2 linked regions of the Sulfolobus sp. A20 genome follow. The protein of the gene in region 1 binds, or shares a complex with, the protein of each later gene. Links are inferred from orthologs where the notes say so. Each region holds a gene or a part of one and is shown on either strand. Other genes may lie near its edges.

The links.
Region 2: the proteins of psmA (region 1) and BFU36_RS04790 are in contact, whole or in part, in a cryo-EM structure (PDB 6HE5), measured with the Archaeoglobus fulgidus proteins. The link is inferred for Sulfolobus sp. A20 from one-to-one orthologs. Residues at the interface, in WP_010877997.1 of Archaeoglobus fulgidus: Ala30, Arg33, Gly34, Ala35, Asp51, Arg53, Val54, Lys66, Ser79, Gly80, Leu81, Val82, Met166; in WP_010879468.1 of Archaeoglobus fulgidus: Asp391, Leu392, Lys393, Gly394, Met396, Phe397, Val398.

Annotation. Positions count from the first base shown.
Region 1 is NZ_CP017006.1:450,093-457,691, forward strand. What follows is about bases 2,365-5,263. They hold psmA (archaeal proteasome endopeptidase complex subunit alpha), read left to right. Parts: upstream 2,365-3,400; coding sequence 3,401-4,126; downstream 4,127-5,263. Other genes in these bases: BFU36_RS02365 (RNA-binding domain-containing protein), read left to right, coding at 2,365-2,374; BFU36_RS02370 (RNase P subunit p30), read left to right, coding at 2,365-2,900; BFU36_RS02375 (Rpp14/Pop5 family protein), read left to right, coding at 2,875-3,306; BFU36_RS02385 (ribosome assembly factor SBDS), read left to right, coding at 4,148-4,849; rrp4 (exosome complex RNA-binding protein Rrp4), read left to right, coding at 4,851-5,263. In the rest of the region: spn (bifunctional sugar-1-phosphate nucleotidylyltransferase/acetyltransferase), read left to right, coding at 1-25; BFU36_RS02355 (redox-regulated ATPase YchF), read right to left, coding at 2-1,210; BFU36_RS02360 (50S ribosomal protein L15e), read left to right, coding at 1,272-1,922; more of BFU36_RS02365, read left to right, coding at 1,925-2,364; more of BFU36_RS02370, read left to right, coding at 2,346-2,364; more of rrp4, read left to right, coding at 5,264-5,591; exosome complex exonuclease Rrp41, read left to right, coding at 5,557-6,294; exosome complex protein Rrp42, read left to right, coding at 6,297-7,124; BFU36_RS02405 (50S ribosomal protein L37ae), read left to right, coding at 7,140-7,352; BFU36_RS02410 (hypothetical protein), read left to right, coding at 7,333-7,599. UniProt on the Methanocaldococcus jannaschii protein: Component of the proteasome core, a large protease complex with broad specificity involved in protein degradation. The M.jannaschii proteasome is able to cleave oligopeptides after Glu, Asp, Tyr, Phe, Trp, slightly after Arg, but not after Ala.
Region 2 is NZ_CP017006.1:862,348-869,969, forward strand. The notes cover bases 2,622-5,543. They hold BFU36_RS04790 (proteasome-activating nucleotidase), read left to right. Parts: upstream 2,622-3,452; coding sequence 3,453-4,634; downstream 4,635-5,543. Other genes in these bases: hflX (GTPase HflX), read right to left, coding at 2,622-2,890; BFU36_RS04785 (multiprotein bridging factor aMBF1), read right to left, coding at 2,887-3,381; BFU36_RS04795 (PUA domain-containing protein), read left to right, coding at 4,618-5,151; BFU36_RS04800 (proteasome assembly chaperone family protein), read left to right, coding at 5,144-5,543. Also shown: BFU36_RS04765 (DNA cytosine methyltransferase), read right to left, coding at 1-780; BFU36_RS04770 (transcription factor), read right to left, coding at 758-1,294; BFU36_RS04775 (tRNA methyltransferase), read right to left, coding at 1,287-1,766; more of hflX, read right to left, coding at 1,817-2,621; more of BFU36_RS04800, read left to right, coding at 5,544-5,866; tRNA guanosine(15) transglycosylase TgtA, read right to left, coding at 5,831-7,330; BFU36_RS04810 (Lsm family RNA-binding protein), read right to left, coding at 7,327-7,622. UniProt on the Methanocaldococcus jannaschii protein: ATPase which is responsible for recognizing, binding, unfolding and translocation of substrate proteins into the archaeal 20S proteasome core particle.

The DNA.
Region 1 (7,599 bases):
CTTAAAAAGGTTTAGCAGTGCTTGAGACAATCTTAATTACATCTCCATCCTGCAGTTGATATTCTTCTCCAATTCTCATCTTTCTTTTTACATCTATAGCGTACAGAAAGCCTTTAGCTAAATCTGTGTGAATAGAATACGCTAAGTCTCTTGGATTTGAACCTTTTTTAAGTAAAATTGCATCTGGTAATACATTGCCGTTTTTGTCGCTAAGCCTTTTCTCATCCTCTACTGGATAAACAACTATCATCTTTAACGCTTCAAATACTGCAACATTTAGGGCTTGTTGAACACCGGTAGAGCCATAAACTTCCAAAACATTCTTTCTTATATACTCTAATGCAGATTTTTGTTTTTCACTTATATCCTTTTTTAATATGATAAAATCACTTTCTCCAGGGATGTAATGTATAATTCCTGACTTAGCAGCCTTTCTTAACGCTAACTCAGAAATAGCACTAGTAGGGATAATCCATTGATATTTCTTTCTCAGTTTTTCAATATTCCTTCTAGCTTGAGGCATATCAGACTTATTAGCTGCTATTATCATAGGCTTACTAATGATTCTGAGGACTCTAGCGAAATCTTTTAAATCGGTTTCAGTCCATTGTAACAACTTTAAATTTTCAAGCTTTGTTTGTTTTAAAGCTTCAATGATGTGAGATCTGTTCACCGATATTCCAGATAACTTACTTAGCAAAGCTTCAACGAGATCTTTTCCCGATAAGTCAGTTGTTCTTGCAAATTTAGCCCAATCTTTATTTATAATGGAGTAGAACCATTCATCAAGTTCATTTTCAATAAACTTTATATCTTCCTCTGGATCTCTTGAACCCGGTTCTACTGGGAGACCTTCTTCATTAGTCGATCCACTGGCATCAATTACGTGGATAAGGGCATCAGCTTGTCTTAAGTCATCTAAGAATTTATTGCCTAAGCCCCTTCCTTCATGTGCCCCAGGGATAAGCCCAGCGACATCTACTAGTTTTATTGGTATAAATCTATAATTATCTATACAAACTGAATTTTTAGGATTACACTTTACATTAAATTCGGTATGCACGCATCTAACTTTTACATACCCTATTGCTTCATTAGGATTAATAGTAACGAATGGTCTATCGGCTATTTCTACATCTTTTAGAGTCGCTGCACTAAAGAAAGAACTCTTTCCTACGTTTGTTTTTCCAACTATTCCTATGCTTATCATATGATTCTGATTAGTGGACACTTTTATTAATTAGTTGTTTAGCTAATAATTTGGATAAAAGATGGCATTATCAATGTACCACCATGTAGAGAATACGTGGCAATCTGATGAGTGGAAAAAAAGTGTGATAAGGCAGAGATTAATTGAATGGAGAAAACAGCCCTCTATCGTTAGAATTGTTAAACCTACGAGATTAAATAGGGCCAGAGCCTTAGGCTATAAGGCCAAACAAGGCTTCATAGTAGTTAGAGTAAGGGTTAGAAGGGGAGGTTCAAATAAGATAAGACCAAATAAAGGTAGAAGACCTAAAAGGATGGGTGTTTATGGTTATTCTCCATCTAAGGGATACAGATGGATAGCTGAGGAGAAAGCGGCAAGAAAATATCCTAACTTAGAAGTTTTAGGCAGTTACTACGTTGCAGAAGATGGTTTGTATAAATATTACGAAGTAATTCTTGTTGATCCATCTCATCCAGTAATAAAGAACGATCCTAATTTAAAGTGGCTTCAAGATCCCGCTAATAGGCGTAGAGTTTTCAGAGGTTTAACATCAGCGGGTAAGAAAGTTAGAGGATTAAGGAAAGCTAGAGGACTAAAAGGAACTACTAGGTACAAGTGGAATAAGAAAATTAAAGAAAGGGAAGAGAAGAAGCGTCATGAAGCTAACAAGTATAATAGGTTACAAGAGTACGATAGGATACCAGGAAAGTAATCATGAGAGTGAATCAAGCTATTGTTTCAATATTTGTCCATGAAACGGAAGATTATAACAGAATAATTAGCTCTGTGGAAAATTTTTTTGCTCCTTCTATTTTAAGTTCGAAAAAGAGCGAAACAATAGTTACTGGCCATTATAAGAATAAAATAATAATTATTGAATACAAGTTTGACAGAAAAAATAGTAATGATCTTTTGAAAACTATTCTTAGTAAGATGGAACCTACAGATTTAATGTTCCTTTTCGCTACGTTTGAATCCCACTGGGATTCTCGTAAATTATATCTGAGATTTGATAAACAAAGGATTATAGCTGAGAATAGGCTAGTTTTAAAGGAGGGGGACGATATAATAAGAGTTGTATTATCTTTTAATGATTCCTTTGAAAACATAAAGGAGGAGTTTAGAAAAGTTGTTAGTGATAGAACCATGTATACTAAATTCTGACGTTTTCCCTTATGCTCAAAAACTGGGATATAACTTAACTTTCGCTGAGGATGGCAAAGTAGGTATTAAGAGGATTACCATTAGGACTGATAGTATCGATGCACTAAGGAGAACTCTGGCAAATCTCAAAAGGGAAAGAAAACAGTTAATTTTCATAAAACCTCTATCTTTAGATTCTCTAAGGTATTCCATTATTGATAAACGTGTAAACGTAATTGTTATAGATGGGGAAAATATAAAAGTCCTTAAAAAAACTATGCTAAATTTAATTAGGTTTCATAATAAATTTGTTGAAGTTCCTCTAAAATCCTCAAGAATAGTAGTTTACAGAATGCTGATGTATGCCTATAAATGGATTCCGAATGTAATTTTCTCCTCTTATGCCGAAGACTATAATGAGTTATGGAGTCCAATTTCTAAAATAGATTACCTAAATATTCTTGGGGCTGATGAAGAGGAAGCTTTTAAGTTTGCACTTTTAAATCCGATAAAGTTGTTAAATGAATATATGGCAATTAGGACTTGACGTTATAATAATTGTTTGGCTAGTTACTCTCACATTCTTGTATATTTCAAGAAAGCTATTAAATGTAAAGATTGTAAAAAATAAAAAAATTTCTAAGTCAAAGAGATACATTGTATTTTATGTTATATCAGATAAAAATGTGAAAGGAATTGACGTGGAGAAAGAAATACGTAAGGCGGTTAAGGAACTATTAGGGAGCATATGGTTAGAAATAGCTAATCCTAGAGTGATATTCTTCAGAGAGGACACTCAAGAGGGCATTATATCGACCAATAGAGCTGGGTATAAGGTTGTAATAGCTAGTATACCTTTAGTGAAGGAAGTTAGTGGAACTAAGGCACTTGTGGTGCCCAGAAGAACAACGAGTAGTTTAAAAAGGGCGAAAAAGATAATTGGTATTAAATGATGAAGCCGCTCCAGACTGCGAAGTGATGATCTCTGCGACGAGCTGAACAATATTTTTAAAATTAGGGACTACTTAGTATTTGATGGGATAATATATGGCATTTGGACCAGCAGCAATGGGATACGATAGAGCCATAACTATATTTTCACCAGACGGATCTCTATATCAAGTAGATTATGCATTTGAAGCAGTTAAGAAAGGTTGGACAGCTATAGGGTTAAAGTCAAAGAACGGTGTGGTAATAGCTAGTGAAAAAAGGCGTGCTCAAAATCTTCTTGATGTCGACAATATAGAGAAGGTCTTTTTAATAGATGATCACGTAGGCTGCAGCTTTGCCGGTTTAGCGTCTGATGGTAGAGTTCTTATCGATTATGCTAGAAATATGGCGTTACAACACAGATTGATTTATGATGAGCCAATAAGTATAGATTACCTAACTAAAGCCGTTGCTGACGTGAAACAAATGTACACTCAACACGGTGGCGTAAGACCTTTCGGTGTGGCTTTAGTAATAGCAGGTATAGATAAGAGCACGGCTAAACTTTACATGACTGAGCCCAGTGGACAATTTATGCCATATTATGCTGTTGCTATAGGTCAAGGTTATTATACGGCAACTGAGTTCTTGGAAAAGAATTACAAAGAAGATATGAGTATGGATGAAACTATACTTTTGGCTTTAAGGGCATTGATGTCTACCTTAAAACCTAATGAGAGATTAACTCCTAGCACAGTTGAAATAGGATATGCGTCTACACAGACTGGCGTATTTCTTAAGATGACCAATGAGGAGAAAAGCACATATTTACAGAAATTATAAGATAAAAGGTGAAGTTTTTTTATGGCTAAGGAGCGTGATTATGTAGTAGTTAAGTATGAAGCTCAAGGTGAAAGATTTGAAATTTTAGTTAAGCCAAAAGAAGCGTTAGCTTTCAGAAGTGGCAAGAGTATTAGTTTATCGGATATAGTTATTTCGGATACCATCTATAAAGATGTTAAAAAGGGGCTTAAAGCCTCACCATCTTCACTAAAGAAAGTTTTTGGCACTACAGATTTTGAGACAATTGTTAAGGAAATTTTAATGAAGGGCGAGTTACCAGTAACAACCGAGCAACGAAAGGAAATGGTTGAGACTAAAAGGAAGCAAATAATAGATTTTATTCATAGGAATGCCGTTGACCCAAAGACTAATTTACCTATACCCCCAACAAGGATAGAAATAGCAATGCAACAAGCAAGGGTTCAAATAGACTTAAATAGAGATGTTGAATCTCAAGCAATGCAGATAGTGAAAGAGATTTCTAGAATAATACCTATAAAGATTGCGAGAGCTTTAATCAGTATTAAGGTTCCATCTCAATATAGTTCGAAAGTTAAATCACAGCTTCATAATTTAGGAGATGTTAAAAAGTCGAATTGGTTAGAAGATGGGACATTAATAGCCGAATTAGAAATACCTGCTGGTGCTCAGCAAGAAGTTATAGATAAATTAAATGGATTAACTAAAGGTGAAGTAGAAGTAAAAGTTATACAAGTGAGATGAGATGAGCCAACAAAAAATTTTGTTACAACCTCGATCAATAGTAGTTCCCGGCGAATTAATAGCTGAAGGAGATTTTCAGATTCCATGGAGTCCATATGTCTTGAAAATTGGCAATAAGTACTATTCAACAATAGTAGGATTATTTGATGTTAAAGATTCGCAATTTGAAATAATACCCTTGGAAGGGTCGTATTATTATCCTAAAGTAGGGGATATTGTAATCGGTTTAATAGATGATATAGAGATATATGGATGGATCGTTGACATTAAAGCCCCATATCATGCCTACTTGCCCGCATCTAATTTGCTGGGTAGACCTGTTACGCCGGGTGAAGATTTAAGGAAATATCTAGATATTGGAGATTATGTAATAGCTAAAGTCGAAAACTACGATAGAACTATTGATCCAGTTCTTTCAGTTAAGGGAAAGGATTTAGGCAGAGTAACCTCAGGAATTGTAGTTGATATTATGCCGGTAAAAGTACCTCGTGTAATAGGTAAAAATAGGAGTATGTATGAAACATTAACGTTAGAAAGTGGATGTAGTATGTTAGTAGCTAATAATGGGAGGATCTTAGCTAATTGTCCTTCCCAGCTAGCTGAAAAAGTTCTAATTGAGGCTATACGAAAGATTGAAAGTGAGTCACATATAAAAGGATTAACTGATAGAATTAAGAAATTCATACAAGAAAAACTGGGTGAAAAAGGTGCTTCAAATTCAGAAACCACGATTAATTCTTGATGACGGAAAAAGACTAGATGGTAGAAAGGCAGATGAATTAAGAAATATAAGAATAGAATTAGGCGTTTTGAAAAATGCTGATGGTTCTGCTATATTTGAGATGGGTAATACAAAAGTAATAGCTGCAGTCTACGGACCTAAAGAAATGCATCCTAGACACTTATCTTTACCAGATAGGGCTGTATTAAGAGTCAGATATCATATGGCTCCATTTTCCACCGATGATAGGAAAAACCCTGTGATGAGTAGAAGAGAAATAGAGTTATCGAAAGTTATACGTGAAGCGCTTGAATCAGCTGTGCTAGTTGATTTATTCCCTAGAACGGTTATAGATGTATTCACAGAAGTATTGCAAGCTGATGCAGGATCAAGATTAGTGTCATTGATGGCTGCTTCTATGGCTTTAGCTGACGCAGGAATACCTATGAAAGATCTAATAGCAGGTGTTGCAGTAGGCAAAGCAGATGGAGTGATAGTATTAGACTTAAACGAGCCTGAAGATATGTGGGGAGAGGCAGATATGCCTATCGCGATAATGCCTTCATTAAATCAAGTTACTTTATTTCAGCTTAATGGAAATATGAGTCCAGACGAATTTAGACAAGCCTTGAATCTAGCTATTAAGGGTATAAACGTTATATATAACCTTGAGAAGGAGGCGTTAAGATCTAGATTTATAGAATTCAAGGAGGAGGGAGTATAATTATGTCTGCAACGCCTTCTAATCAAAACGTAATCCCAATTATAAAGAAAGAAAGTATTATAAGCCTATTTGATAAAGGCATTAGACAAGATGGAAGGAAATTAAACGAGTATAGGCCAATTTCTATTACTGTTGATTACGCTAAGAAGGCCGATGGGTCTGCTTTGGTAAAACTGGGAAATACGATGGTTTTAGCCGGTGTAAAATTAGAGCTAGGTAAGCCATATGAAGATACTCCAAATCAAGGAAATTTAATAGTTAATGTGGAACTCTTACCACTAGCTTATGAAACTTTTGAACCTGGTCCTCCAGATGAAAATGCGATAGAATTGGCTAGGGTAATAGATAGAAGTTTAAGGGATTCAAAGGCTATCGATTTAACAAAGCTTGTCATTGAGCCAGGTAAAAGTGTATGGACTGTTTGGTTAGACGTCTACGTATTAGATTATAATGGTAATGTATTAGACGCGTGTATGTTAGCATCAATTGCTGCTCTATATAATACATCTGTGTATAAGGTAGAGCAGTCTAATGGATCAATATCTATTAATAAGTCAGAAAAAATAGGAAAATTACCCATGAACTACCCTGTGGTTTCTGTATCACTAGGTAAGGTAGATAAATACTTAGTGGTTGATCCAGATTTAGAGGAGGAATCGATAATAGAAGCTAAGATTTCATTTTCATATACAGCTGATTATAAAATAGTGGGTATACAGAAATCTGGAAAGGGAAGTTTACTGATACAAGATATAGATCAAGCCGAGAATATAGCACGGGTAGCAGCAGCTAAGTTAATAGAAGAACTTAAAAAGCAATTAAATATTTAGATAAGGTGAAAGAGTATGGGTAAGGTAACTGGTATAGCTGGGAGATTTGGGCCAAGATATGGATCTACGATAAGAAAGAAATGGAAAGAAATAATGGAGAGAAGGTATCAAGATCATCAATGTCCTTATTGTAAGACAGCTGGAAAAGTTGTTAGGTTGGCATCTGGCATTTGGTATTGTAGGAAATGTGGAGCAAAGTGGGCAGGGCTTGCATATACGCCCTATTAACGTTATTATAACATCTTCGCGGGATGCTAATATTAGAGTTAGGAACTTTTTAAACACGTTAGAAATTGTTATACCCGATTCTCTAAAGATAAATAGAGGTAGAAGGGATTTAAAGGAAATTTTTGCATTAGCATTATCCCTTCATTCCCCATATTTACTATTAATCAGTACACTAAAAGGTAATCCATATAAGATGATACTTTACGATTTAGTAATGCTCTCACCCAAGTATATATTTAAGATTAGA
Region 2 (7,622 bases), 410 kb from region 1 along the record:
TACAAATCTTGAGTTACCTAGTACTGTTGGAGCTAGATCGTATGGGTTAAGTCTAGTATATAATGGTATGTTTCTATCAGCTGATCTATACATGGTTAGATAATCTCCATAACTTAGCTTAGATACTCGTAATAGTTTCTTTTCATTTAACTCATATTTTTCATTATTTGGTATATCATTTCTCTCATCGAGATCAGAAATCGCCTCATATACGGTAACTCTCTTGCTTAATTTTTTAGGTTTTATTGGTATATTTGATATAAACACCCTAGTTCGTCTAGACGGATTACCATAATCTTCGGCATGAAGTATGTTAAAGTAAACGTTTTCATATCCAGCTTTTTTAAATTCATGGATTAAAGCTTCTCTAAGTGTTGATGTTTCTATTATTGAGGGCACGTTTTCCATTACAAAAATTTTGGGTCTTATCTCATCAATTATTCTAATATATTCGAGTGTTAAACTACCTCTATCATCTAAGTAAAGTCTATCTAAAGGATCTTTCATCCTTAACGGATTAGCTGAGGTAAACGCTTCACAAGGAGGACTCCCAATCACAATATCGATATCATTTTTTTCTATTATTTTCAAGATTTCTCTTCCACTCAATCCCCTTATATCATCTTCCATGACTATTGTTTCTGGGAAATTGGTAGCATATGTCTTGGAAGCATTATGATTTACGTCTATAGCTAAGCTTATTTTCAATCCTATGTTTTTGAATCCTAAGGAAAAACCTCCTGCACCAGCAAATAAATCAACTACTCTTATTTGCTCCAAGTTTAGTCTCCTTTTCTATCTCTTCCTCTATCTGCCTTATTTTCTGCTCTAAAAATGTTTTTATTTTATCTGAATCATAATAGGATAATTGTGATCCACACTTTGGGCATTTGAACTCATTTTCAAAAGCTTCTTCAAAGGAATATCTTGCATTGTCTTGTGGACAAATAAAGAATGTGTTGTTTCGTTCGTACTCTAATCTTATCCTTAATTTATCTAGTATTAATCTCTTCCTACTAAGCAAAATTTCATTTATTTGTTCTATATTCGGTTTCCAGTAATATATATACCATCCACTATCTTTATCTCTGGTTTTTCTATAGCTTACAAACCCTTGTTCCTCTAAGAGATTTAACTTCTTCCTAACATCATTTACTTTAATATTTAACGTATTAGCTATTTCTTCATCAGTCATTTCAGTTCCCTTACGTAATAATACCTCAAGAACGTCTACTATATCATCACCGAGTAAACTTTTGGCTAAATTTGTAAATAATTCCTCAACATTAACCAATTTTTGTCACCTTTTTACCTGCCCTCTGTGGTAATATCTTTAATTTAGCGTCTCTAAATTCCATATATAGTTCTCGTCCCTTATAAATTCTATCTAGAAAAATAGCTAACGCTGAAACTTCGGAATGTGGCTGGTTTCCTACCGCTATGTTATAGTGTGAGTTATGATAATACCAACCTTCTACTTTTTCTGATCCTACAACTATCAATAGCGGGAATTTTAACTCATTAATATCAAAATTTATTAGATTAATTCCATACATAGTTAGGTGAACTACGCTTCCATACCCCTTACTTTTCCAGTCTTTAACTACTTCTTTTCCACTATTTACTTCTTTTATTATGAAGTAAGAACTTCCACCCCAAGTATCTAGAACCTTTTGAATCGAATCTATTAATTTTTTATCGTTCCCTTCAATAAAAATACCTTTAGCTCCAAATGCTCTTGCAACTAAAGCGACATGTGTAGTTATCCTCTTATCTCTCTCTGGTCTATGTCTTAACCTAAGGATATAAATTTCTTTTAAGTCAATTCCGTTATTAACTGATATACTCTATCCCTTAGTAAATCAATGTTTACTCTCTTTAAAGCTGATACTGGTATAGTGTCGTAGATTGGAGAGTAAAGTTCATTTGCTTTATTCTTTACTAATTCTATCTTTTGATCTAGATCTCCATCAAGCTTATCGATTTTATTTAACACAACTATGATAGGTTTACCTGACACTCCTATTTCTCTTAATATTTGAAAAGAGGAGGTCAAAGTTTCGATTATTAACTCTTTATTAAGTGTAGAGTCTAATAATAGTAATAATGCATCAGAATACTTTGCCTCAGAGAGAGTTACGAAGAAGGAGTCTATTACTTGTGGAGGAATTCCTCTGATAAAGCCTACAGTGTCAACTAACATTATTTTCTTATCCTTTAAAGATATTGAGTACCTTTTCGGAGCCATTGTTGTAAACAATTTACTATCGACTTTCTGCGATAAGCTTGTAAGGGTATTAAATAATGATGTTTTGCCCGAATTAGTGTACCCTACAATTGCAATTGTGGGCGTATACTCTGCTCTCTTATTAGCTTCAATACTCTTTTCCTTGAATTTTTTAATATTTTCTAATTCTTTACTTAATTTGTTAATTTTTCTTCTATAGAGTTTTATGAGTGACTCAAATCCATATCCGCCAGAGCCTAGAAGTCCTTGTTGTTCACCTAACTTCAATTTAGTATATGCCTCCTTTATTATAGGCAATTCGTATTTTAACCTAGCTAATTCAATCTGCATCTTAGCCTCCTTAGAGCCAGCGTGAAGGGCAAAAATTTCTAATAATAATAATACTTTATCTATTATCTCTTTTTGTTTGAGTTCTCTTCTTAGATTTATGAAGTGTCTTGGTTTTAAAATATCGAATATTATTATCGCATCTATCAGATCATTCTCTTCAATTTTTCTCAATTTATTCATTTGTATATAAAACTTAGGGTTAGGAGATTTTGGAAGTGGATAAATTTCTAATACTTTATATTCTGCACCTTCTGCTAAAGCAATTGCTTCTTCCTTAAAGTGGTCTGAAACGAAAAGTATAGCTTTTTTCACTTCTTTCCCTCTTTTATATTCACGACATCACCTAGAGTTAGTTCAAAGTTTTCTGAACTTTTTTCGCTTCCTTCTCCTTCAACTGGAACTACTAGTTTTATGCCTAATATTTTCTCTAATTGTCTAGCTTGTGATATTGTTGGTTTTAGTTTTCCACTTTCAAATCTTTTTATTATATTTTCCGACACTTTTAATTTTTGCGCAAGTTGTTGTTGAGTCATGCCTAATTTCTCTCTAGAGCTTTTAATTAATTTGTAATAATCATTTACTATTTCTAATTCTATATTCTCCAATTCCGTTTTAATTTTCAATGATTTTCTAGTATTTTGAGCTTTTTTCTTTTCCTCGTTTATTATCGTAGCATGTTTTTTAACTTTATTGTAGCAAGAATTACAAATCGTAATAACAGAGCCTTCATACAGCACGGTTATACCTTTACCGCTAATCCTCGATCCGCATAATTCGCAGTATTCTCCAGCACTGTTTTGCATATGATTACTTATTGTGAATACTACTATTAAACGTTTTTAGTCTAGTCGATTAATTATATATATGGGATAAATTGTCTGGAGATTTCGATGCATTAAGGGATTCAACTTCATCTGAAGATGAACAATTAGTAAGATTATTAGAAGAAAAAATAAGGTCGCTTCAGATAGAAATAGAGAATTTGAGAAAAGAATTAAATTATTATAAAAGTGAAATGGAAAAAATGTTAAGTCCTCCATTGGTAGAAGCAGTAGTGCTAGATATACTCCCAGATGGTAGGGTTTTAGTTAGAAGCTCTTCTGGACCAAATTTAATAGTAAATGTGGCTAGGCATATAGACTTAAGTAAGATAAAACCTGGTAGGTCAGTAGCATTAAATCAAAGAGGTTCAACAATTCTAGATCTTTTACCAGAAAGAGAAGACCCCATAGTAAAGTCTATGGAAGTTATAGAAAAGCCTAAGGTATCTTATGCTGATATTGGAGGCTTGGGCGAGCAAATAAAGGAATTAAGGGAAATAGTTGAGTTACCAATTAAAAAACCGGAATTATTTAGGGAATTGGGTATAGAGCCTCCTAAAGGAGTTCTATTATATGGACCTCCAGGTACGGGAAAAACATTGCTAGCTAAAGCTGTAGCTTCAGAGAGTAATGCATCATTTATACATGTTGTCGCATCCGAATTTGCTCAAAAGTTTGTAGGAGAAGGAGCTAGGATTGTGAGAGAGGTTTTTGAGATGGCGAGAAAGAAAGCTCCTGCAATAATTTTCATAGACGAAATTGATGCTATAGGTGCTAAAAGGTTAGATATTGGAACTAGCGGTGAAAGAGAAATTCAAAGAACTCTAATGCAATTATTAGCTGAGATTGATGGATTTAATCCACTAGATAACGTTAAAGTAATTGCTGCAACTAATAGAATAGACATCCTTGATCCAGCATTATTAAGACCAGGTAGATTCGATAGAATTATAGAAGTGCCTTTACCAGATTTAAGGGGAAGAATTGAAATATTTAATATATATTTGAAGAAGATGAAAGTAAGTGAAGATATTAATATCGAAATACTTGCCAAACTGACGGAAGGATTTAGTGGTGCAGACATAAAGAACGTATGTATAGAGGCTGGATATAACGCAATTAGGAATGATAGGAATATGATATTAATGAATGATCTAGTAGAAGCCATAAATAAGATTAATAATAAAAAGGTTAAAGTACAAAATATACAAGAGAGGCGTGAAAAATATAGCTAAATATAAAGATTTTTTTACAATTGCGGCTAAGGCTAAGGAAGAGGAAATCTTGTATCTTAAGGAGATAGCGGAATATCAGTTTGATTATGATGTTGCTAACGCATTATTTTCAAGTGATAGTACGTTTTTAATTCAGAGATCAAAAAATACTGGAAAAATAAGGAATATTTTTGTAAATAATGAATCAAATCTCTATTTAGTTTTGAGAGCTCAAGACATGCTTTTCTCACTTACTCCATTAAGTGCTAAGGTCATCATTAATAGCTCCGATTTTCCACGGCATAGGGTAGTTATTGATAGTTCTATTGAGAGTTTTATAAGGGAGGGTAGAAATGTATTTGCTAAACACGTTAAAATTGCTGATCCTAATATAAGGGGAGGTGATGAAGTCGTAGTTGTCAATCAAAATAATATACTAGTAGGAATAGGTAAAGCTAAAATATCCGGAGAAGAAATGATGGAATACAAAAGAGGAGTGGCTGTTCACGTAAAAAGAGGTGTTATGAGTAATGAATAATGTTAAAATAATTGTTAAAAAAGATATAAATGAATTAAAGGGAGCTACATTCATAACTGGTTTTAGGACTATTGGTGAAGTTGGATATTTAGCTACGAGACATCTTGTTTTAAAGAGAAAAATGCAAAGGATAGGGTATGTAATCACAAAATATTATAGGGATGTAACTTTTTTAGACGAATATGGTATTGCTACTCCTTTTGATATATTTTATGATCAAGAGAAACATGTTATTGTCTTACTAAATCATATATTGCCATTTCAACGAGAGTGGAACGAATTTGCATTAAACGTTATTAAATGGGTTAAAAAGCTATCAGTTAGTAACGTCCTCTTAGTTGGCGCTTTAGATAAAAGATATAGGATGGGTAGTGAGAATCTAAAGTGGCTAAGCACTTCCAAATGTAATATTTCTCTGAATTATCCACAATTAGACAAGCAATTATTGATGGTAGGTCCTCTAGCTTTATTCACATTACATTCAGAGATTGAGGAGCTGCCAGCTTTAGTCATATTACCATATGCTGAACGTGAGAGAACGGATCCCGCTGGTGCTGCAACTGCTATTGAAGTGATTAATACTATTCTTGGTATAAATGTTGGTGTGAATGAACTTTATGAAGAGGCTAAAAAAATAGAAGAGGACTTGCAAAGACAAATGGAGTTATTACAAAAGGAACTAAGTAGGGGAAGTGCTGATAGGGTTTATATGTAAATTAAGTTTCTTGCAATTAATAAATTCAACATTAGAATATTTATGATTAACTAGAAAGTTTATGATTTGGTTTTTCATATCTCTTATTACTTCCTCATTAACCTCTATTGGTATTTCAGACTGGGAAAACGGGAATGTATCAGAAATTCTTAATGGTATTAATCCAAAAAATGGAACTGCAATAAAGATATCTTGTGATATAATATTATTATAATATTCTTTTAGTATTTTCTCCTTAAAATCATAAAAAGTATCATTACCATCATAACAGATTATGGTTATTTTTTCAAATTTTTTCTTATATCTAGTTAAATACCTCTTATGTCTTAAGATTTCTGGTCTTGATAGAGAGTCTTCGTTAAATAAAAATATACCTTTAGTATCTCCCCTAATTCTAGGATCATATTTTTCTAAATATTCCTTATATTTAAGTAATCTTTTGAACGCGTTATAAGTCGCAGTGTGAGAAAATGCTTTTTCTTGTAAGTATTCGAATAATCTGCCCTCCTTTATAGCTTGTTTAGTCGCGTTTATTTCTTCCTTTATCACGTATAAGTTGTGTAATGCCAATAATCTAATTCTCTCCTTCTTGTCCATACTCATTAGCTCTCTAGGTGTATATCTTGAGCATATTGGACATGAGCAGGGAAAATAATCTAATTCTTCTAGTCTATGTACTCTAGATCTTGTCATATACCTTCCATCTCTTGCATAAATTATATACGAGGCAGAATCAAACATGTCAACACCTAAAGCTACAGCTAACGGAATAATATGAGGTAAACCTCCTCCAAATAAATGGAATGGAACATTTCTACTTATTGCTGATTTAGCAATATAAATCATATCAATTATTATATCGTATCTATATTTTTCTAATAAGACTGTAGGGCTGCCTAACGCCGTAACTTTATATATGTTTTCGAAATTATTTAGTTGTGACGCAGAATAATGTACCAGATCTAAGAATCTTCCACCTTGTATAGGATAAACCCAAATGATATCACTATCTTTAATAAATTTTTCAGCTTCTTTGGCTCTCTCTATAGTCTCAATCACAGTAGTTTTCGCATTTTCATAGTTTTCAGTGTTTCCAGTAGGAAGATCTAGGATTACTGCTATATCTGGCTTTATTTTTAGTTCGTAATTAATTATCTCTTCGTTATTTATATTAATATCTCCGTATTCCAATATTTGATATGCACCAGAATCCGTCATTATTATCATGTCTTCTGCATTAAGTTCTCTATGGATATTATTTTGTAAAAGTTTGTTTTTATAGAGTATAAAGGCATTAGTAATAAAATTGCTAAACCCAACCTTCTTTATATCCTCGATTTTTATCTCATCTTTTAATATGTTTATTACGGGAAAAAATGCGGGTGTCTCTAAGTTGCCATGTGGGGTTTGTATGATACCTATTCTGGCAGCAAGATCTTGATATCTTACTTCAAATATAGTCATAGCCCTAATTCCTTTTTCTTTTTATTTATATAATCATTGTATATGTCATATATTCTCTGAGCCATTGGTCCACTTCCTTCTACGCCATTCTGTGTTACCTTTATCTTGTCTAATATTGTTACTACACCAGTTTCCTCATATACTTTTATATCACCTGGACGTAAGTTCAAGGATTTTTCTACAATTTCTGCAAATTCCCTAGGTTCAAATAGGGGAGGACTCTTAACTATTATTTCTGATATTAAATTTCCATTAATAATTAATTTATAGACAATATTATTGCTTTCATCTT